One region of the Romboutsia hominis genome, then DNA from elsewhere that is predicted to be linked to it. Evidence: riboswitches for the same ligand, from Rfam matches in the RefSeq annotation. Region 1 holds a riboswitch; each other region holds the start of a gene.
The links. Region 1 has a riboswitch for thiamine pyrophosphate ahead of thiD (bifunctional hydroxymethylpyrimidine kinase/phosphomethylpyrimidine kinase). Riboswitches for the same ligand answer to the same signal wherever they lie in the genome.
Positions count from the first base shown of each region.

Region 1 (8,427 bases):
TCGTCATTATCCCCATAGAGATAGCCTCTAAAGTTTTATCACTACTCCCAAGATATGATCCCATTAAGCTAGCACACATACACCCTGTACCAGTTATATACTTTAACTTAGGTGTTCCATTATATATTTTAATTATTCTATTTCCATCAGTTACACTATCTACTTTTCCAGTTGCACAAACTACACATTCTAATTTGTTAGCAATCTTTTTTATAGCTTCATCAATATTTTTGTCATCATCAAAAGAGTCAACACCCTTGCCTTTAACATCAAATCCACCTATATATTTAATCTCAGCTACATTTCCTTTTATTGCAGTAAATCTTACTTCATTTAATAATCTTTTTACAAAATTTGCCCTAGTTTTTGTAGCAAATACTCCTACTGGGTCAAGTACAACAGGTTTATTGTACTTATTGGCCATTTTACCTGCTTGTAAAAATAATTCTAAGTTAGAAGATTTCATAGTACCTATATTTATAACTACTGAACTTGCTACCTGAACAATCTCTTCTACTTCTTCATATGAAAAACTCATTAAAGGACTCGCTCCTAGTGCCAATGTTATATTAGCACAATCATTTATAGTTACTTCATTAGTATAATGAAGTACTAATGGATTAATTTCTTTAACTTTATTTATTAAACTATACATATTCTCTACCCCAATACTATATTTTCTTATTTTCTATTTCATAGAAATGATGAACAGGTCCTACTCCACTTCCTATATCAAAACTATATCTTATTGCGTTTGTTATATACTCCTTACTTCTTTTTACGCTTTCACATATATCATATCCTAATGCTAAGTGTGCAGCTATTGCTGAAGATAGTGTACATCCTGTTCCATGCGTATTTTTTCTATATAGCCTTTCACTCTTATATACTTTAAATATATCTTTGCCTATAAGTATATCTACAGCATCACCGTCTAAGTGTCCCCCCTTCATAAGTACAAACTTCGGACCTAATTCTAATATTTTTTGACCTGCTAATTTCATATCCTCAACATTGTCTATTTTAATACCTGTTATTTCTTCTGCTTCTGGTGTATTTGGTGTTATTATGTAGGCCATTGGTATAAGATACTCTATCATACTTTGCTTAGCTTCTGGCTTAAGTAGTGAATATCCACTCTTTGATATCATTACCGGATCAATAACTAGATTTTCTGGTTTGTATTTATCTAGAGTTTTTGCTATTTCTTTTATTATTTCTTCACTAGATACCATACCTATTTTTAAAGATTTTGGACGTATATCATCAAATACAACTTCTATTTGTTTTTTAATTATCTCTTTGCTTAAATCTTCTACCATAAATACACCTTTAGTATTTTGGGCTGTTATAGCTGTTATAACACTCATCCCATAAGTTCCTATTGCACTAAATGTTTTTAAATCAGCTTGTACACCTGCTCCACCAGACGAGTCTGAACCTGCTATTGTCAGTGTAGGTATTTTGTAGTTTTTCATATGATCTTCTCCCTTTTATTTATTAAATATTTAATTTGCTAAAGCTTGTTATCTCCTCAATTAACTTCAATATCATATATTTTTGCAATTAAAAAGCTATACCCCAACATTGGAATATAGCCTTAATTTCTAATTTAATATATAATATAATAATATATTATCAAGCTTTCCTACGCTGGTATTATCCAGATCAGGTACAAGGGTTAACGTTTCGTCTCTCAGCCTTTCGGCACCCCTAGCAAATATTTTATTTTATACTTATAGTATATTTCTATAATCTAAATAAATCAACTTTAATTATAATTTATAAAATCTTCTGTATATTTATAAATACTAACATTTACTTAATACCCATTAATATATAAAACTAACATTAATATTTTATATTAATAAATAATATTATTAGTATTAATTATAACTATATGATATTATTTATTAATACGGAAAATATAAATAAAAAGTTTACTTCGTTTAAGCGACATTCAGGATAACTATTTCTATGTTGCAACGATATAACGTTCACTAATGCTTTAAGCAACGTGTTGGCAAACTATTTCGGTCAAATCCGTTGCTCAAATTATAAAGATATTAAGAGGTAATATATAATGAATTTTGAAGAACTTGGAATTAGTAAAGATTTAGTAAATGTACTAAAAAATAGGGGAATTAACTCTCCTACACCTATACAAAAAGAAAGTATTGGATTTATAAAGTCTGGAAAAGATGTTATAGCAGAAGCTCAAACTGGTACGGGAAAAACTCTAGCATTTTTACTTCCTATATTTGAAAATATTAATCCAAACGCTAATTATGTTCAAGCACTTATATTGTCACCAACAAGAGAGTTAGCTATTCAAATAACTGAACAAGCCATTGAACTTTCAAAAGGTAAGAATATAAATGTATTATCAGCTTATGGTGGAAAAGATATAGCAGGTCAATTAAAAAAGTTAAAGGGAAATATACACCTTATAGTAGCTACACCAGGAAGACTTTTAGATCACTTAGATAGAAAAACTGTAAATCTTAGTAAGTTAAAAACTTTTGTACTAGATGAAGCTGACCAAATGTTATTTATGGGATTTAAAAATGAAGTTGAAGCTATATTAAAGGAGGTTCCTAAAAAGCGTCAAACATTGTGTTTCTCCGCTACTATGAACTCACAAGTTAAAAAATTAGCTTATAGATATATGACTAATCCTGTTGTTGTATCTATAGAAAAAGAAGAAATAACACTTGAAAATATAAATCAAGAAGTTGTAGAAACTACAGATAGAAGAAAACAAGATGCACTATGTTCTGTACTTGATAAAGATAATCCTTTTTTAGCTATAATCTTCTGTAGAACCAAAAGAAGAGCAGATGCTTTAGATGAAGCACTTTGTCAAAGAGGGTATAATTGTGCTAAACTTCACAGCGACATCCCTCAATCAAAACGTGAAAGAATTATGAAATCTTTTAGAAATGCAGATATACAATATCTTATAGCTACTGATGTTGCATCTAGAGGTATTGATGTTACTGGTGTTACTCATGTATATAACTATGATATACCAGAAACTTCAGAAGACTACATACATCGTATTGGTAGAACTGGTAGAGCTGGTAAAAAAGGTTATACTTGTCTATTTGTTGCCCCAAAAGATGAAAGATATTTAGAGCAAATTGAAAATGCTATTCAATATACTATCCCAAGAAGAGAAATAGATAATAACTAATAGTAATGTTAATAAAAATACCTAAAGGAATTATTCCTTTAGGTATTTTTATTTTCTATATCAATATTCTCTAATTCTTCTTTAGTCAATATCTTCTTTCTAGATATAAGCATATTGCACTCCATGCAATAATAATTAATAGTACCTCATCCATCTAGTACATCTAATTTAGATTTACAGTATGGGCAATAATAATCCTTGTTCATATTGTCACTTCCTTAATGTTTATTATGATTATTATTTTACTAGTCATGGAAATGCTATTCAATATTTATTTGTTAAATAATTACCATTATTTATAACTATAAACCAGACTCCTTAAACTTATCATTCATAAATTCAGTTATATTATGGAAAGTTTTCTTAAATATGACTAATGATATAAATATTACAAAGAATATTGCTAACATAGATAAATCATAATATACAGCACTCATGCTAGGTCCTGCTATAGCTTCTCTAAATCCATCTATAGCATAAGTAAATGGCCAATATGGTTGTAATATTTCAAATATCTTAGGGTTAGTTTGTATAGGATATATCCCTCCAGAACCTGCTATTTGGAAGACCATAATAACTATAGCTATAGCTTTACCTAAGTTCCCAAATAAAGAAACTAATGTAAATATAATTGTAGTAAATAGTATAGAAGATACTATAGTAAATAAATACATTAAAGGTATACTAACAGGCTTATCAAATATAAATATATTACCTGTTGCAATTATTAAAGACTGTATTAATGATACTGTCATAAATGTAAGCATTTTACCAAAATGTTTTTGAACTAAATTAGTTTTTTCTCCCGCTAATTCTTCACACTCTGTTGTAAGTAGTGATGTAGATAAAAGTGCTCCTACCCATATTGCAAGTACTGAGTAAAATGGCATTAAAGCGACTCCAAATATACCTGCCTTATATAACTCTTCTGTCTTAACATTAACAGGTGATGATATAAAAGATGCTATCTCTTTTGAATTTTTATCTAATATTGAAATTAACTTGTCTAAATTTTTATCTGTTAATATCTTAGTTTTTTCTACTAACTTATCTAAATCATCTTCAAACTTATTAAGTTCTTTTGATATATTACCTGCTTGTTTTACAAAAACATCACTACTTGATATTCCATAAGTAGAAAGTGCATCTATTTGAGGTATTATAACATTTATACTTTCTAATATGTTGTTTATATCAGAAGAGCTAGAAATCATAGCATCTCCTACACTATCTAAAACATTAGATACATCAGAAGTAAATATAGTATTTGTTAAATTTAACTTATTGTTAAATGAATTTTCTAATTCTGATAAAGAATTAAGTTGTTCATCTATTTGTTCTTTAGTTCCACCACTTTCAATTACTGATTTTAACTCACTTAATTTATCTTTTTCTGAAGAAAGTATAGTTTTTAAAGTATTAAGTGAATCTATTATATTTTGTGTCTTAGAACTTTCATGTTTGCTATTTATATTTTCAAGATCACTTATAACTTTATCTATCGTATTTTCCATAGTTGATATCAATTTTAATACCGACTCTATCGTATTTTCTACATTTTCAATTGAAGAACCATCATTTATATTTTTTAAATTATCAATTTCATTTTGTAATTTAGTATTTATATTATTTATAGTATTCATATTATTATTCATATTTTCTGATGCATTATTCACACTATCCTTTGTAACTAATACTAAATTTTTACTATTTTTTACTACATCTTGAAGACTATTTATTTCTTTTTTTATCTGAGGAAGATTTCCTTTTGTATTATTTAAATACTTTTTAAGTGTATTTGCATGAGAATTTGCTTCTTTTACATAATTATTTATTTTCTCTAAATTATTATATGTACTATCTAAAGCATTTTTTAATTCTATTATCTGCGGTTTATTGTCTTCTAACTTAACTCCTAATGTTGATAAAAATGAAAAAGCTTCTTTATTTAAAGTATCAACAAAATTAGCTTTTATTTCTTCTACTAACTTATTTTTAGCAACATCTGTTATTTTAGTAGCTATTGCATTAACTTTTTCATTAGCCTTATATATAATATTTGGCTTTTGAGGGTCTTTCGTTGTAAGTGTTGACAAATCTTTAGAAAAATCAGGTGGTATTTCAATTAATGCATAAAATTTTCCTTCATTTAACTGATAATTTCCTTGCCACTCATCTACAAACTGCCACCCTATGTCTTTATTCTTTTTAAGCTCTTTAACTATTTCATCACCTACATTTATAAACTTTCCATCAACGGAAGTTCCCTCATCTTGATTTACTATAGCTACTGGAATATTTCCCGTGTTTGAATAAGGATTCCAGCAAGCCTCTATATTAACCCACGCATATAACGATGGTATCAAACAAAGCCCTCCGATTATTATAAAGGCTGACTTAATAGTTAATATATTTTTTAAATCTCTTAAATAAATTTCAAAAATCTTTTTCATATGTTCACCTCTATAATTATTCTGATAAACCAGATTCTTTAAATTCTTTCTCAAATTTTCTAACTGATTTATTAAGCTTTTCTTTAAGTAAATATCCTATGAGTATAGTTACTACTCCAAACACTATAAGTATAGACACATTAAACATAACTGTACTTAAAAGTGGACCTGCTATAGCTTCTCTTAAGTTGCTTAGTGTATATGTAAATGGGAAAAATGGTTGCATTATTCTAAATATTAAAGGGTCTACTTGTATAGGATAAGTTCCTCCAGATCCAGCAATTTGTATAACCATAAGCACTATACCTATTGCTTTTCCTATATTCCCAAATAGAGAAACCAATGTATATAAAATAATTGCAAATGCTGCTGATGAAAGTACTGTAGTAAATATAAATAGTCCTAGATTTTCAGTTTGAACGCCAAGTACAAATTTATCTCCAAGACCTACTATAAAACCTTGTATCATTGCTAAAAATACAAATGTAATCATTTTTCCAATGTATTTTTCTTTTATACTTAATTCTTTAAATTTATCCACTTCAGTTGTAAGAAGTGATGTAAGTACTAATCCTCCAACCCATAGTGAAAGTGTTGTATATATAGGTGCCATACCAGATCCATAATTTTCAATAGGATATATTGGTTCTGATTTTAAATTAAATGGATTAGATATATAATTTCCCATAAGTTGTGGCTTACTTTGAAGTATTGATATTATAGAATTTAAATCATTATCACTAACTTTTTTTAATTCTGTACTTAATATATGTATAGTATCTTTAAATTGATTTAATTTAGAGTCTAAATCCTTAGACATTTCTGCAGTTAAACTACTCCCTTTAGATACATACCCTAGCATATCATTTAAAGCTTGAACTAATCCCTTTGAGCTATCTACTAATGTAGCTGCATTTTTAGCTGCATTTACTAAACTATCCGCAGTATTGTTTAGTGCTGGTCTAACCTTAGAATCATAGGAATTTATTGCATTATTTACATTACTTGATAAATTACTTGCAGTTGAATTTATAGAGTTTAATGTATCTTTCATAGATTCTATTGATCCATTTAGTTGATTTTTAAGATTCCCTATGTTTTCTTGCTGTTTACTTAATTCATCTTTTATTATATTTAATTCATTAATTAATTTATTTATATTTTTATTAGATTTAACTTCATTAAATTCTTCTAAATATTTAATAATTGAATCTATTTGGTTTTTAGTACTATTAATTTGATTATTTATCTGCGATATCGCTGATGCAACATCTGCTTTTGAAATATTACCAGAATTATGACTAATACTATTTACTATATCCTTTGTCTGATTATTTTCATTATTAATCTGGTTTAAAGTTGATTTAATACCATTAAATGAGCTATTTAAATTATCTTTTATGTTTTCTATATTTTTACTTGTATTCATATTATTATTAGATACTGCATCTAGCCCACCTGTAACTTGTGGTAGTGTACTTTGTATACTTTTTAAATATGTAGCTAAGTTCTCAGAATTATTATTGACACTATCAAGTATAAAATTAATAATATCCATGTGTTCATCTAAACCTATCACAGCTTTTTTTAATTCTAATATTTTATCTTTACTATCTTCAATATCTTTTCCATATGTATTTAATGAAGAGAATAAAGTTTTATTTACAGTGGCTATAAAATTTGAATTAATCTCATTTACAAGTGTTTCCTCAGCAACCTCTGTTATTTTACCTGCTACTGGATTTGATTTAGTGTTTACTTTATAAATAATAGTTGGCTTTATAGGTTTTCCACTTGTAACACTAGTTAAGTCCTTTGAAAAATCGCTAGGTATTTCTATCATTGCATAATAGCTTCCATCTAATACACCCATATTACCCTTTTTAGAGTCAACGAATTTCCATCCAATGTCCTTATTTTTCTTAAGTTCACTTATGACATCGTCTCCAACATTTAATTTTTTGCCATCTAGAGTCGTTCCCTTATCATTATTTACTATAGCAATTGGAACTGTACTAGTATTTTCATAAGGGTTCCAACAAGCTTTTATATTTACCCATGCATATAACGATGGTATGAAGCATAATCCTATCACTATTATTAGAGCTATAGGATTTTTAATTAGATTCTTCATATCTGTTTTAAAAATTTTAATGGAATTTTTCATATTTACCTCCATTTTAGTTTGATTCCTAAACATACTTCATGTAGTATTATATCACTTTTCACGTTATAATTAAATTTTTTTAAAATCATAAATATACTTATTCTATAAACTTAAAAGCCATTTTTATATAAAATATTATAAAAAAAGCTATCTTTAAAGATAGCTTTTTACCTATACAAGTTGTATTTGAGTACTTAAGTTATATATTACTTTTTTTTCTACATAATTACTTGTGCAAGCTGTTAATATTCCACCATAGCTAGTAACTACAAACCCTAGTATATCTCCTATATTATATATACTTTCACTATTTGTTATATCTAGTATCATATGGTCAGAACTTGCACCTATTATCTGTATATTTTCATCAGTTGGAAATATTGATTCAATATCTATATCTTGCTTTCCTATGCCAACTATTGCTCTTTTCATTATACCCTTATCCTCATAATGAGGCACTTTTCCAAAGGCATCTTTACCTATTTCTCCTATTGGCATTGACGGTTTATCTTTTATTTCTATAATTTCACAATATAATTTAAAACTATCATGATATGTTTCTTCTATGAAGTTTCCATATGCAGTTTCTTTTCCAAGAAGTATGGCTTCTC
Region 1 is NZ_LN650648.1:862,818-871,244, reverse strand. It holds gene thiM (hydroxyethylthiazole kinase) at 1-655, opposite strand, end outside; gene thiD (bifunctional hydroxymethylpyrimidine kinase/phosphomethylpyrimidine kinase) at 672-1,478, opposite strand; TPP riboswitch at 1,629-1,725, opposite strand; gene FRIFI_RS04060 (DEAD/DEAH box helicase) at 2,084-3,196, shown strand; gene FRIFI_RS04055 (YhgE/Pip domain-containing protein) at 3,499-5,649, opposite strand; gene FRIFI_RS04050 (YhgE/Pip domain-containing protein) at 5,666-7,816, opposite strand; gene orr (ornithine racemase Orr) at 7,988-8,427, opposite strand, start outside.

Region 2 (8,427 bases), 940 kb from region 1:
AAACTGTTAAAATACCTATGATCATACATAGTATATCTTTATTTATAAATATATTTTTAAATTATATATTAATATTTGGAAGGTTTGGGATAAGTCCATTAGGAATTAAAGGAGCAGCTATTGCAACTGTTATATCTAGGATAATAGAATTTTTTATAATATTTGCATATATAATTTTTAAAGAAAGTAAAATAAAATATAGGTTAAATTATATTTTGAAAATAGATAAAATAATATTTAATGATTATGTAAAAGTAACATATCCCATATTTTTTAATGAACTATGTTGGTCAGTAGGATCGTCTATGATATCTATAATAGTTGGTAGGATGGGGACTAGTGTAGTTGCAGCAAATAGCATAAATAATGTAGTAAATCAATTTGCAACTTTATTTATACAAGGATTATCTAGTGCTTCATCAGTTATAATAGGTAATGCTATAGGTAAAGGAAACTATGAAAAAGTAAAAGAATATGCAAACACTATAATCATACTAAGCATAATAGTTGGAGTTATATCAGCTTTAATGATTTATTTATGTAAAGATGTGATATTAGGATTTTATAATATATCACAAGAAACGAAATTAATATCAAAAGAAATAATGACAGCAACAGCTATAGTAGCATTGTTTAGGTCTTTATCTTCAAATCTTATGATGGGTGTTTTAAGAGGAGGAGGAGATAATAAGTATGTATTTAAATATGAAATGATATTTATGTGGGGATTATCTATACCACTTGGATTTATAGGTGCATTTATATTTAATTTACCAATACCTATTGTATTTTTTCTATTAAAAAGTGATGAAATATTAAAAGGTATAGTTGGATTTATAAGAGTTAAAAGTGGCAATTGGATAAATGATGTAACTCGAGATAAAAAAGATATGTAAATTATATACTATAAAACATTGTATCTATAAATACTTTTGTATTTCTAAAAATGTCTATGTAAAAAATAACATAGACATTTTTAATTGTTGCTATATTCAGAAAATTTATGATTATTAAAATTAATAAATAAAAAAGACTCAAATAAATTTGAGTCTTTAAAACGTATCTATATGATTATAATATAGTTATGTTTTCAGCTTGAGGACCTCTAGCACCTTCAACTATATTAAAGCTTACTTTTTGACCTTCTTCTAAAGTTTTGAATCCATCAACTTGTATAGCTGAGAAATGAGCGAATACATCATCTCCACCTTCTACAGATATAAATCCAAATCCTTTTTCACTATTGAACCATTTTACTATTCCTTGAATCATTTTCAATTCTCCTATAAACCTACATCAAGATTATTTCTTGATTTACTGTAATTTAAGTGTAACACTTATTTAAGCAAATGTACACACTTTTTTTATTTATTTAAATAATTACCTTAAATACTAATAAATATACCTAAATTTTCTAAAAAATATAAAAAAAATGATTGTACAAAAACTAACAATATTATGGTATATTCTTATAAGAGGAGGAATATTATGTCTAAATTTTATATAAAATACTTATGTATGTTTATAGGATTGGGGTCATTTATGACTTATTTACCTGTATACTTAGAAAAAACATTAAACTTTAGTCCATCGCAAATAGGGATTATAGTATCAATACCATCTATAATTGGTATAGCACTTGTACCTATATGGGGGATTATAAGTGATATTATAAAAAAACAAAAGCTTATATTATGGATAAATGTATTAGTAGCATTTTTACTGGGATATTTATATTCAAAAACAACGTCTTTTATACCGATATTTATAGTAGCGATATTTTTTGAAATGTTTAGAAATTCATTATTGCCACTTGCAGATACTATAACAACTTCATATTGTAAAGAACAAAACAAAAATTATGGAAAAGTAAGGGTATTAGGTTCTATAGGATATGCACTATCTGCTTTTATTTGTGGTCATATAATGAATTTAACAGGAAATGATTTGGCATTTTTCTACATGTTTATGTTTAGTATGCTACTATGTTTATTTATAACTCCATATTTAAATACACCTAAAGAAATGGAGTCTAAAGAAAAGTTAAATTTAAAAGTAGATATAAAAAAATTATTTACTAATAAACAATATGTGTTAATACTTTTAGCAAGTATAAGTATTGTTGCCTTAAGTGATGGGGTAAGCGCCTACCAAGGTATACATTTATTAAACTTAGGAGCAGGCAAGGAACTTGTAGGAATGTTGACTGTGTTTATGGTAGCTCCAGAACTTTATTTTATGGTTAAGACCAAAGATCTTTTAAAAAAATATGGAAATACAAAAATGATTACTGTAAGTGCAATTGCACTTTTTATTAGATGGATAATATATACATTTACAAATAATATAGCATTATTTATATTAGCATCAGCTTCTCATGGTGTAGCAATAGCTATAATGACTATAACTGTTTTTGACTTTATAGGAAACGTAGTAGAAAAAAAATTATACACTACAGCCATGACTATATACACTTTTTGTATAGGAATTGGGTCATCAGTTATAAAACTTATATATGGAAATATAATAGACTTATATGGAATGAAAGCCATATTTATATGCTCAATAATAATTTCTATCATAAGTTTTGGAATTATATTTGCAATAAATAAATTAGAATATAAGAATATAAATAATACAAATATAATAAGCGAATAAAAAGGAAGAACATAATTATGTTCTTCCTTTTTTAGATTACCTAACTATAGTATATATCATATATACTATATATAAAGCTATTAATATAAAACCTTGTTTTTTTACAAGACAATTATCTTTTTTCATAAAGATATAAAGTAAAACTGTTATAAATGTCATAAATATTATATCTATAAGAGCAAATGTACTTATAGATATCGGACTTATAGTTGTAGCTAAACCTAAAACTAAAAGTATATTAAATACGTTTGAGCCTATTACATTACCTATAGCTATTTCAGTTTCACCCTTTTTTATAGCCATAATAGAAGTAACAAATTCAGGAAGTGAAGTACCAACTGCAACTATTGTAAGTCCAACTAAGTTTGCACTCATACCAAATGATGTTGCAATAGTCGTGGCAGAATCAACAACCATATCTCCACCAACAATAATTCCTGCTATACCAATTAAACTTAATATAATTGTTTTAAACATAGGAACATCTTCACTTACTTCAGCTTCTATAGCTATAGCACTTTCACCACCAGATAAGTCTTCTTCATTATTAGAGTTTTTAGCACTTTTTACAGTATTTATTAAGAAGTAGGCAAATACTAATAAGAAAAAAATACCTTCAAATCTATTTATATGTAAATCAAGTGAAAATAGTAACAACATAAAGCTTATACCTATTAAAAATGGAGTATCTTTTTTTATAGTATCTTTTTGAACTGGTAACTTTGCAATTATTGCAGATACACCTAACACTACAAGTATGTTAAAAAAGTTAGAGCCTACGATGTTAGCAACACTCATATCATTTTGTCCTGCTAATGAAGATGTAATACTTACTGCGGCTTCAGGTGCAGATGTACCCATAGCTACTATAGTAAGACCTATAACCATAGCTGGAACATTAAATTTTCTAGCAATTGAAGCAGCACCATCGACAAATATGTCAGCACCCTTTATAAGGAAAATAAAACCTAATATTAATATTATAAATGCCATTAATATTCCTCCAAAAATATATATTTATAAAGGACAGTATACCACTTTATGTATTCTTTTGTAAATCATTAAAATATGATGAAACTTAGTTATGCAAAGAATATAATAGATATTTATAATATTAAATTAAGTATGTAACTAATTATCTGCTCTTAATAAATTTAAGTCTTTACCACTCATTATTTTATTCATATTTCTCATAGAACACATCTTACCGCACATTGTACAGCTATCATCATGTTTAGGAGTTGACTCTTTTCTATATCTTCTAGCTTTTTGTGGGTCAATAGCAAGTTCAAACATTTTTTCCCAATCAAGTTCTTGTCTAGCTTTACTCATTTGATTATCTATATCTCTAGATTTAGGAATTTTCTTTGCGATATCTGCAGCATGAGCAGCTATTTTAGTAGCTATAATACCTTCTTTAACATCATCTAAGTTAGGTAGTCTTAAATGTTCTGCTGGGGTTACATAACATAAAAAGTCAGCTCCATAACTAGCAGCTAAGGCACCTCCAATAGCACTTGTTATATGATCATATCCAGGGGCTATATCTGTAACTATAGGACCTAGCACATAAAATGGTGCACCATGACAAAGTTTCTTTTCAAGTAACATATTAGACTCAATTTCATCTAATGACATATGTCCAGGACCTTCTATTATTACTTGAACATTTCGTTTCCACGCTCTTAGAGTAAGTTCACCTAATATCATTAATTCTTTTATTTGACAAGCATCTGAAGAGTCATTTATAGACCCAGGTCTTAGAGCATCTCCAAGGCTTAATGTTAAGTCATATTCTTCGCATATATCAAGTAATTCATCAAAGTATTCATAAAAAGGGTTCTCACGTTGGTTAAGCTCCATCCAAGCATACATTAAAGAACCGCCTCTAGATACTATATTAGTAAGTCTTTTGTTTCTTTTAAAAACAGATGCAGTTTCTTTGTTTATACCAGCATGTACAGTAACGAAGTCTACACCATCATTTGCATGATTTCTTACTACATCTAAAAATTCTTTAGCAGTTATATCTTTTAATTCTTTATCGTAAAAACCAACAGCATCGTATATAGGAACAGTTCCTATCATAGCATTAGAAGATGATATAAGTTTTTTTCTAAATTCTTTGGTTTTACCAAAAGAACTTAAATCCATTATAGCTTCGGCTTTCATATCTAATGCCAAATTAACCTTTTTCATCTCTTCATCAATATCACAACAATCTTTTGATATACCTAAATTTACATTTATTTTGGTTCTTAGATTTTCGCCTACACCTTCAGGATTTAAAGATTTATGATTTTTATTAGCAGGTATTGCTACTTTACCTTTAGATATTAGCTCTCTCAAAATATTAACATCCATATTTTCTTTTTTTGCTACTATTTCCATTTCTTTAGTAATTATCCCCTTTTTAGCAGCATCCATTTGAGTAGTATACATCATATTAAAATCCCCCTTATTATATTTTAATAAATAAAAAAAGCCTTACCATAAGGCAAAGCTTCTCAAAATATGTATTAATAAATAGACTATATTTGTTTTATAGCTATTAATAAACACAAAAGTAACTTTCCTACGGTAGTATAAACTACATCAGGTTCGAAGGGTTAATGAATTTATCATTTCTCAGCCTAAAAGGCACCCCTAGTTAGATATCTTTTCAAAAACATTGTAGTTCTTTATTTATGTATTGTAAAGAAATTTTTTGTACTTATAAAAACGGAAAGGCACCTATCAAAAGATAAGTGCCTTTATTTGGGCTAGCGTAATACTTATATAAAATATAAGTTCCCACTTAACTTAAGAATATCATAATGAATATTATTTGTAAATAAAAAAAGCAATTATAAAAAATTATCAATGCCTTATGTGTTGAAAAAACTATATATTAAAAAGAATAAAAAAAATAAAATATAATAATAGATTAAGAATACTTTTATTGGTGTATATACAATATATAGTATTTGGTTTAAATATTATATCTATAAGTGGTAGATAATGATTAGTAAAACATTAAATAAAAGGTGGGAAAAATGAACTGGATAGAACTAAATAATCAAGTCATAATAAAAAATAAAGAAGGAAAATATCAATTAGAAAAAGATAAAGAAGCATTATACAGTTATATAAATGAATATATAAAACCTAGAACAAAGGTATTTAATAGTCTTGAAGAAAGGCTATCATATTTAATAGATAATAATTACTATTCTAAAGAAGTAATAGAAAGATATGATATAAATTTTATAAAAGAAATAGAAAGAATCATAAAAAATTATGGATTTAAATTTAATTCATATATGAGTGCAAATAAGTTTTATCAAAACTATGCACTTAAGACTAATGACAATAAAGAAATATTAGAAAGCTATAATGATAAAGTTCTCATAGTATCTTTAGCACTTGGAAATGGTGATAAAAATTTAGTAAGAAAATTAGCAGAGAAACTAGTAAAACAAGAATTTCAACCAGCAACACCTACATTTTTAAATGCAGGTAGAGCTAGAGCAGGAGAAATGGTATCGTGCTTTTTGATATCTATAGAAGATAGTACAGAAGGTATATCATATGCAATTTCATCAGCAAATCATTTGTCTAAAATAGGTGGTGGGGTAGCACTTAATCTATCAAGGTTAAGAGCTTCAGGAGACCCTATTAAAGACATAGAAGGAGCAGCAGGCGGTGTGGTAGGAGTTGCCAAAATGCTAGAACAGTCATTTACCTACTTTAACCAAATGGGTGCAAGACAAGGTGCCGGGGCTGTATATTTAAGTGTATTTCATCCAGATTTTGAATTACTTATGGATACCAAAAAGATAAATGCAGATGAAAAAATAAGATTAGCATCATTATCTTTAGGGGCATTAATACCAGATAAATTTATGGAATTGGCAGAGAAAAATGAGGTGGCTTATGCATTTTATCCTCATTCTGTTTATAAAAAATATAATATAAATCTTGATGAGATGGATATGGAAAAATGGTATGATATTTTAAAAAATGATGAAGATATACGAAAAAAAGAAATAAATCCTAGAAAAATGCTAACAAAGATAGCACAGATGCAACAAGAAAGTGGATACCCATATGTTGTATTTTTAGATACTGCAAATAGAGAACATATACTAAAAGACGTTGGTAAAATCAAAATGTCTAATTTATGTTGTGAAATATTTCAATACCAAACACCATCAAATATAAAAGGATATGCTGGAGAAAATATATGGGGACAAGATATAAGTTGCAATTTAGGTTCTTTAAACATTGCTAATGTAATGGATAATAAAGATATAGAAAATACGATTGATACTGCAATAAGAGCATTAACTTTTGTTTCTGATAACACTAGTATAAATGAAGTGCCAACAATAAAAAATGGAAATGATTCGTCACATGCAGTAGGTCTTGGAGCTATGAATTTACATGGATACTTAGTAAGAGAAAATATACTTTATACATCAGAAGAAGCAATAGACTTTTGTAATGTATTTTTTGCAATAGTTAGACATTTTGCTATAAAGTCATCTATGAATATAGCTAAAGAGAGAAATAAAACATTTGTTGGGTTTGAAAAATCAGAATATGCAAAAGGAAAAGATAGTAATGTATTAAAAAAATATTATAAAAATTCATACTTACCTAAGACAGATAAAGTAAAAAAATTGTTTGAAGGTATACATATACCTACAACTAAAGAATGGGAAGCTTTATTAGATGAAGTAAAAGTACATGGATTATATAATGCATACTTAACAGCAATAGCACCAACTCAAAGTATTAGTTATGTTCAAAATGCAACATCAAGTATAATGCCAATTACAGAGCCGGTTGAAGTTAGAACATATGGTGATTCTACAACTATATATCCTATGCCATTTTTAACTAATGAAAACATGCTTTATTACCAATCTGCATATAGAATGGATATGAGAAAAGTTATAGATATAGTTTCAACAGTCCAAAATCATGTTGACCAAGGTATATCAACAACATTATTTGTAACAGATGATAAAACAACTAGAGATATAGCTAGATTATATATATATGCTTACAAAAAAGGACTAAAAAGTCTTTACTACACAAGAACTAAAATGACTAGAGACAACAATGAGTGTCTTATGTGTTCAGTATAAGGGGGAGTACTATGACATTTAAATTAGAAAAAATACACAAAGCAGTAAACTGGAATAAAGAAGATGATGGATTTACTCAAGCCTTTTGGGAACAAAATGTAAAACAATTTTGGTTACCAGAGGAAATATCAGTTTCAAAAGATTTAAAAGTATTTAATGAATTAAATGAAAAAGAAAAAGAATTATATAAAAAAGTATTAGGTGGACTTACATTACTAGACACTAAGCAAGGAAATGATGGGGTACCATCTATGATGAGCCTTACAGATAACCTTCAAAGAAAAGCAGTATTATCATTTATGGGAACTATGGAAGAAATACATGCTAAAAGTTACTCATCTATATTTATGACACTGCTTTCTAATGATGAAATTGAAGAATTATTTAAATGGATAGAAAGTGAAGAAACACTTCAGAAAAAGGCGGACTTAGTACTAGCCCAATATAAAAATACAAAAGATGAAGAAAGTTTATATTTATCTATGGTAACAAGTGTATTCTTAGAAAGCTTTTTATTCTACTCAGGTTTTTTCTATCCACTATATCTAGCAGGCCAAGGTAAAATGGTTGCAAGTGGAGAAATAATATCTCTTATACTTAGAGATGAATCACTACATGGAAAGTATATAGGACT
Region 2 is NZ_LN650648.1:1,806,637-1,815,063, reverse strand. It holds gene FRIFI_RS08775 (MATE family efflux transporter) at 1-896, shown strand, start outside; gene FRIFI_RS08770 (cold-shock protein) at 1,072-1,272, opposite strand; gene FRIFI_RS08765 (MFS transporter) at 1,489-2,658, shown strand; gene FRIFI_RS08760 (calcium/sodium antiporter) at 2,695-3,651, opposite strand; gene thiC (phosphomethylpyrimidine synthase ThiC) at 3,790-5,103, opposite strand; TPP riboswitch at 5,214-5,316, opposite strand; gene nrdE (class 1b ribonucleoside-diphosphate reductase subunit alpha) at 5,694-7,793, shown strand; gene nrdF (class 1b ribonucleoside-diphosphate reductase subunit beta) at 7,805-8,427, shown strand, end outside.
Region 2: linked by a shared signal. The riboswitch ahead of thiC (phosphomethylpyrimidine synthase ThiC) and the one ahead of thiD (bifunctional hydroxymethylpyrimidine kinase/phosphomethylpyrimidine kinase) in region 1 are both predicted to bind thiamine pyrophosphate.

Region 3 (8,427 bases), 510 kb from region 1:
ATTAGAGAACTTTTAAAAGGAGAATATTTCTTTAGTAATTTAGGAAGTAAAAAACCTCTCCATCCTATTTCCTCTAATCCTCCCCCAAATATCATTATAGGAGTTAACCAACTTAAAAATATTAATGGGGATTTTAGTAAGGCACCATAGCCTCTAAACATTTCAACTACTATATATGGAACGGTCCAAAGTATTAAAGCGGCAATAATAACATATAAATATTCCTTTAGACTCCTGTTTGCATTTACACAGTTCCTTAAAAATCTATCAAATTCATCTTTAGACAAAAACTTTTTAGCGGTAATTAATCCAGCTAAAGCAGGAGAATACCCTGAAAGTGCATAAAATAACATAAAAATAGGAGAACCATATATTAAAATATTGAGTTGTGTTGTAGATATAGTTACTGTAAATCCAATTATACAAAAAAGTATTAGTACTATAAAAAAGTACTTTGTATCTTTTGAAATCAATTTTTTTCGCCTCCGAATTTTTTATAAGAATTAATTTATAGAATAATTCAAAGTATATTGAAATTATTGAATAACTATATAATTATTATACATAAGAAATCTAACTAATTTAATAGGGAAATTAAATAAAATTCGTATAATAAATATATATATAGTTTATTTATAAACTAATAATTTGTTGATTATGAAAATACATTGTGCTACACTCAACTTGTAAAAATAAATAAAAGCTAGGGGAGCTATGATTGGATAGCTGAGAAGTAAAGCCATAACTTTCAGACTCTAAGAACCTGATTAAGATAATTCTTACGTAGGGAAGCTCGTATATTTTAATGTACCTAGATTTTTAGTTAAATAAGGCGCTCTCTATAAAAAGAGAGTGCTTTTTTAATGCTATTAAAGTTAAATTTATATAATTATTTTTATATCTTATAAAAGATAATCCTTAAAAGGAGGAAATGTAAGTGAAGGTAAATGGGGAAGAGTTTGAATTTAAATCAGATATGACAATATCAAAGTTATTAGAAGATATTGGAGTAAAAAAAGATAGCGTAGTAGTAGAGATAAATTTAAACATAATTGAAAATAATCAATACGATAGCTATATACTAAGAGAAGAAGATGTTATAGAAGTCATAAGGTTTGTTGGAGGGGGATAAGATGCAACTTTTTATAAATGAGCTACTTGTAAATATTGATGAAGATATAGTTACAGTAGATAAAGTTAAAGAAAAATATAAAAAAGATGCAGATATAATAATACTAAATGGTCATCCAGTAGATGCATATGTAGATTTAGAATTATATGAAAATGATAGAGTTACATTAATAAAAAGGGGTGAAATTCCAAAATTTGAAGAATTAGAAAATCTTATGGTTAGCAGACATACTCCAAATGTTCACTACAAATTAAAAAATGGAAAAGTAGCAATATTAGGTATTGGTGGATTGGGTTCAAATATAGCTATATCTTTAGCTAGAATAGGCGTAGGAACATTAATACTAGCAGACTTTGATATAGTAGAACCATCTAATTTAAATAGACAACAATATTTTATAAATGATATAGGAAAATATAAAACCGAGGCACTTAAAAATAATATAGAAAATATTAATCCATTTATAGAAGTTGAAACTATAAACAAAATAATAGATTCATCAAATATACATGAATTTGGGAACGTAGATATAATAATAGAGGCTTTTGATAATCCAAAGTACAAAGCAGAAATTGCAAATAACATTTTAACTAAAATGAGAGATAAATATTTAATATCCTCATCTGGAGTGGCAGGATATTATGATTCTAACATAATAAAAACAAGAAAAATCAGAGATAAATTTTACATATGTGGAGATGAGATAAATGAAGCTAAAGAAGGTGATGGGCTTATGGCACCAAGGGTGGCTATATGTGCTAATCACATGGCTAATTTAGCAACAAAAATATTGATAGAAGACAAATAAGATTATGTGGGGGATAAAAATGGATAAATTAATATTAAACGGACATGAGTTTAATAGTAGACTTTTAATAGGAACGGGAAAATATAGTTCAAATGATATGTTACCAAGAGTAATAGAGTCAAGTAACAGTGAAATAATAACTATGGCACTAAGAAGAGTAGACTTAGACAATACAGAAGAAAATATACTATCACATATACCTAGCAATATGACAATACTTCCTAATACATCAGGAGCGACTAATCATATGGAAGCTGTTAGGATAGCAAGAATAGCTAGAAAAATGGGATGTGGAAACTTTATAAAAATAGAAGTAATAAGTGATACAAAATACTTATTACCCGATAATGAAGAAACTATAAAAGCAACTAAAATACTTGCTGATGAAGGATTTGTAGTTCTTCCATATATGAGTCCAGATCTATATGCAGGCAAAAGGCTAATAGAAGCAGGGGCAGCAGCAGTTATGCCACTTGGGGCACCAATAGGTTCTAATAGAGGGCTTAAAATGAAAGAAATGATAAAAATAATGATAGAAGAATTAGATATACCAATAATAGTAGATGCAGGAATTGGAAAACCATCTCAGGCTATGGAAGCTATGGAAATGGGGGCAGCAGCAGTACTTGTAAACACTGCAATAGCTAGTGCAGGCGACCCTATAAAAATGGCGAATGCTTTCAAATTAGCAGTTGAAGGTGGAAGAGAAGCATATTTAGCTAAAACAGGAAGAGTAAGCAATTTTGCAAATGCATCTTCACCTCTTACTGGATTTTTAAGTGAAGTAGGTGTTTAATTTGAGTTTTTATAATGTTATAGAAAAGTATAAAGATATTGATATAGATAAATATCTAGAAAATGTATCAAATTATGATGTTTTAAGAAGTTTAGAAAAGGATAATTTAGATGAATATGATTTATTAAATTTATTATCGAAAAAAGCCACTAAATACCTGGAAGAAATGGCACAAAAAGCACACGAGATAACTAATAGATATTTTGGAAAGACTATACTTTTGTATACTCCTATGTATATAGCAAACTATTGTGTAAATAAATGTCTATACTGTGGATATAATATAGATTCTGGAATAAGTAGAAAAAAGCTCAACATTAATGAAATTAAAATAGAAGGAAATGAAATATCTAAAGAGGGATTTAAGCATTTGTTGCTTTTAACTGGAGAAAGTAAGATTCATTCAGACGTAGAGTATATAGGTGAAGCTGTAGAAGTTCTTAAAGATAAATTTCCATCTATTACAATAGAAGTTTATCCAATGGATGAAGAAGAGTATAAATATTTAGTAGATAAAGGCGTTGAAGGGCTTACTGTATACCAAGAAGTATATGATGAAAATATTTATAAAGAGGTACATTTAAAAGGTCCAAAATCTAATTATAAATATAGATTAGACTCACCAGAAAGAGGAATAAAAGCTGGAATGAGAAGTGTATCAATAGGTTCGTTACTTGGTCTTAATGATTTTAGAAAAGAAACTTTTTTTACATTAATGCATGGAAGATATTTAAGAAAAAAATATCCACATGTAGACGTTTCATACTCAATACCTAGAATAAGACCATTTAAGGGATGTTATGAAAAAATAATTGATATCAATGATAATGATTTAGTACAAGCTATGGTTGTTATGAGATTATTTGATAATCAAGGTGGTATAAATTTATCGACTAGAGAAAGCTTATCATTGCGAAGAAATTTAATACCTTTGGGAGTTACAAAATTAAGTGCAGGTGTATCAACAAATGTAGGAGGGCATTCTCAAAATAGTAAAGATACATCTCAATTTAAAATTAGTGATGAAAGTAGTGTTAGTGATATAAAAGCCATGTTAAAAGATATTGGATACCAACAAATATTTAAAGATTGGGAAAGGTTTTAATGTATCTAATAACGAATAGGCATCTATGCAAATATGATAGGTATATTGAAGTTATAAAAGAAGCATCTTATTGTGGCGTTAAAAATATAATACTAAGAGAAAAAGATCTGAGTAATGATGAGCTAGAAAATTTATATCTTAAGATTAAAAAAAATATAAATAAAGATACTAAGATAATAATAAATAGCAATATAGAAGTATTTAAAAGAGTTGATGCCGACGGTATACATTTACCATTTGATAAGTTTATAGATATTTATGATGAAAAAAATAAAAAAGATACAAATGAGTATATAGATATCAAAAACTTTAATAAAATATTAGGAGTATCAACTCATAGTATAAAAGATATAGTAGAAGTACTAAAAAGAAATGCAGATTATATATTTTTATCACACATATATGAAACTAAATGTAAGGAAAACTTAAAACCTAAAGGAATTGAAATATTAAAAGAGGCCAATTCTTTACTTACTAATTCAAATATAAATTTAATTGCATTAGGTGGAATAACACCTAGCAATGTCAAATACATAGTAGATTATTGTGATGATATAGCTGTTATGTCTAACCTAATGAGTAGTAAAAATATAAAAAAAACAATAAATGAATATAATATAGATTAAAAGTTAGCGTCTAAAATAATTTTTATTATTTTAGACGCTAACTTTTATTATAAATAGGTATTTTTATGTATTTTACTATTTAAAATAGTTACAATCTTTGATCTAGTAAAGGATTAGAATTTAAAGTTAATACCATTTAAATCATGAGTTTTATTTAGATAAATTAACTTTTATTGAGATTTTTATTACATAATCATCATATTCTTGAACTGCTAAATCATCAAGTATTATATCTTCATAGAAATGACCTTGAACAGACAGATTATTTTCTTCTATAAACTTTAAAATCTTATTATAAGTAATGCTAGTGTTATAATAACTACCCCTATGATATGCAACAATGTACAATCCCTTAGCTTTAGTAAAATTAGAATATTCTTTATTAGGAAGTTTATTATATATATATTTATAATCTAAGTAATTACCATTAGCTATATCACTGTATTCAAGCATTTCACCTAAAAAATGGGGGTAAGCTATACCTCTATCTTCACAACGACCTATATGAGCAGAAAAAGCCTCATAAACTTCTTTATCTGTAGAACAATTAAAAACTTTTGAAATAAATATGTATTCTTCTTGTAATGGTAAAATGCTGACTTTATCTGTATAATTATTAATAAAATCTTTGGAGTATTCAATTTTTCTATCAATAAAGAGTTTTATCTGGTTTAACTTATCTATTTTATTGATTACATTTATACGTTCCTTTTCTAGTAAATTAATTAATTCATTGGGATTTCTCTTACTTAAGTATTCTTTTATTTCTTTTAAAGGCATACCAATATCCTTTAGCATTGTTATAGCTCCAAACGTTTCTATTTGTTGATAAGAATAATATCTATAATTATTATCTCCTTTTATTTCAGGAGAAAAAATTCCAACTTGATCGTAATGATAAAGAGTTTGCTTACTAGTTTTGCAAAGCTTAGCAAATTCTCCAGTAGTAAAATGTATATTCTTATTAATTTTCATATAAAACACTCCAGATAATATAATAGTTTAATTATAAATATAACACAAAATGTTTAAGATTAAACTAATTAGCATTAATTTATGATAGTCTCCAATTCAAAAGTAAATACTATAAAAATAATAAAATTTTTATAATAGGAAGATATGGAAAGTGTAAGGGAAGTTTTAACAAATGGAAATTTTACTTATTAGTAAAAATTAAATTAAAATTTTTTAAGGAAAATATAAGTATTTTATATCCACAAATGGATATTAATTAAAAAAAAGAAGATAAGTAGATTTTATTGCAAAAATTATGGTGTATTTGATTTTGTATAATGAACAAACTAATGTTAAATAGATTATAAAAAGGAGTGAAGGTAGTGGAAGATAATAATTCTTTTATGGATGGATTAAGAAATTTGGGAAAGCAACTACTTTACACAGAAAGTGAGAATACAAATACTGATAGAGAGAATATAACAGAAATAAACAGTAATGGGAATAAAAGATGTATAACTAGAGCAGGCGCAGGGCCTAAAAGTCATAATAGAGTAGGTAACCCAAATAATAAATTTAGATAAATAATAAAATAATATCATTATGGAGGTAGTAATATGAAAAAAGGATTAATACCAGTAGCTTTAGGAACAGTAGTAACAGCAACAGGATTGATGTTAGATGCTAAGCAAAATAAAAAAGAGAAGTTCAATAGAAAAGATTATAAAAATATGGCAGGTGCACTTCTAGTGGGAGCAGGAGTTGCTCATATTGCCTTAGGTGGAATAGACATAGCTAAATATTAAAATAAGAGGAGATTATTCATTCTCCTCTTATTTTATATTATATTTAGAAATCACTATTATTAGGTGCTTGTCATATAAATGAAAACAAGTCGTTAATATATGTAAGAGCTTATTTTTGTTTTTGAAGATAAAAATTTAAATTAATAATTATTAATAAATAAAAAAATATTGACAATGATAATAATTATCAATACAATAAAAGTAAGTTGAAAATTAATTTCAAGAGATATGTGTTTTCATATAAGGTTATAGCTAGGAGGAAAGATGAAGAAAAGATACTTAGGAATAATATTGATAATATTATCTGCAATATCAGTATTTTTAGGAGTACATAACATAAAGATAGTAGATATATTAACTTTAAATGAAGAACAATTAAATATTTTATTAATAAGCAGATTGCCTAGATTAATAAGTATATTAGTTGCAGGAATAGGAATGAGTATATGCGGTCTTATAATGCAACAAATAAGTAGAAATAAATTTGTATCTCCAACAACAGGAGCTACTATTGATTCAGCTCAATTAGGACTGATATTTGCGATGCTAATTCTACCAAATGCAACTATGGGTAGCAAAATGATAACATCTTTTGTATTTGCTCTTGGTGGGACCTTTATATTCATGAAAATATTAAAAAGTTTAAAGTTTAAAAATGCTGTGTTTGTACCGTTAGTTGGTATAATGTTTGGAAATATAATAGGTTCAATGACGACTTTTATAGCATATAAATATGATTTAATGCAAGATATAACTTCTTGGATGCAAGGAAATTTCTCTATGATACTTAAAGGAAACTATGAAATATTATACATAACAATACCAATGATAATACTTGCATATATTTATGCAAATAAATTTACTATAGCTGGTATGGGTGAAGATTTTGCGACAAACCTAGGACTTAATTACAATAAAGTTGTGAACTTAGGGTTAATTATCGTAGCAATAGTTACAGTATGTGTAGTAACAACAGTAGGAAGTATACCTTTTATAGGATTAATAGTACCAAATATAGTATCAATTTATAAAGGTGATAATGTAAAAGATAGTATATGGCATACAGGGTTATTTGGAGCAATATTTGTGTTAACATGTGATATATTCTCAAGGATTGTAATATATCCTTATGAAATACCAATAGGATTAACAGTTGGTGTTATAGGAAGTATAGTTTTCCTTTATATGATATTAAGGAGGAAGTCATATGCAAGTTAGTAGTGTAAATAAATTACCTAGTAAAAATATAAATATTAGATTACAAAAAGAAAACAGGCAAAAAAGAATTATATATTTAATAGGATTAATGGTTATTGCATTTTCAGCACTATTCTTAATAGCAGGGGTAAATCCAGAACATATAGATTATGCTATGAGCCAAAGAATACCTAAGTTAATAGCAATAGTATTAACAGGTGGATGTATAGCTTTTTCATCCATGATTTTTCAAACCATAACTAATAATAATATACTTACACCAAGTGTATTAGGTTTAGATTCTTTATACATATTAGTTCAGACGCTTATAGTATTTATTGTTGGAATAGATAGCAAATTTATAGCAAGTAAAAGTCATAACTTTTTATTATCAGTAGTAATAATGGTTGTAGCATCTTTTGTTTTATATAAGAAACTTTTTGAAAAAAGTGGGAATAATATATTTTTCTTACTTCTTGTAGGGATGATATTTGGAACTTTGTTTAAAAGTATGTCTACTTTCATGCAAGTTGTAATAGACCCAAATGAGTATGCTACTCTTCAAAATAGCCTACATGCAAGTTTTGGGAATGTAAATACAGAAATACTTTTAATAGCATCCATAATTTTAATAGCAATAATACCATTTATATATGATGAACTTAAGTATTTAGATGTATTATGTTTAGGTAAAGATAATGCCATAAATTTAGGTGTGGATTATGATAAAGTTGTTAAAAAGATGATAATAGTAGTATCTATATTAGTATCAATATCTACAGCTTTAGTAGGTCCAATAACTTTCTTAGGACTATTAGTAGTAAATATAACAAAGCAACTGCTAAGCACATATAAGCACAGTTACTTAATAGTAGCATCAATTCTTATAAGCGTGTCAACATTAGTTGGTGGGCAATTCTTAGTAGAAAGAGTATTTAGCTTTAATACAACTCTAAGTGTAATTATAAACTTTGTAGGGGGAGTATATTTCATATACTTATTG
Region 3 is NZ_LN650648.1:351,033-359,459, forward strand. It holds gene FRIFI_RS01580 (CPBP family intramembrane glutamic endopeptidase) at 1-473, opposite strand, end outside; TPP riboswitch at 696-807, shown strand; gene thiS (sulfur carrier protein ThiS) at 938-1,132, shown strand; gene thiF (sulfur carrier protein ThiS adenylyltransferase ThiF) at 1,134-1,940, shown strand; gene FRIFI_RS01595 (thiazole synthase) at 1,960-2,736, shown strand; gene thiH (2-iminoacetate synthase ThiH) at 2,738-3,841, shown strand; gene FRIFI_RS01605 (thiamine phosphate synthase) at 3,841-4,467, shown strand; gene FRIFI_RS01610 (MerR family transcriptional regulator) at 4,618-5,442, opposite strand; gene FRIFI_RS01615 (hypothetical protein) at 5,805-6,005, shown strand; gene FRIFI_RS01620 (hypothetical protein) at 6,039-6,227, shown strand; gene FRIFI_RS01625 (ABC transporter permease) at 6,492-7,445, shown strand; gene FRIFI_RS01630 (iron chelate uptake ABC transporter family permease subunit) at 7,435-8,427, shown strand, end outside.
Region 3: linked by a shared signal. The riboswitch ahead of thiS (sulfur carrier protein ThiS) and the one ahead of thiD (bifunctional hydroxymethylpyrimidine kinase/phosphomethylpyrimidine kinase) in region 1 are both predicted to bind thiamine pyrophosphate.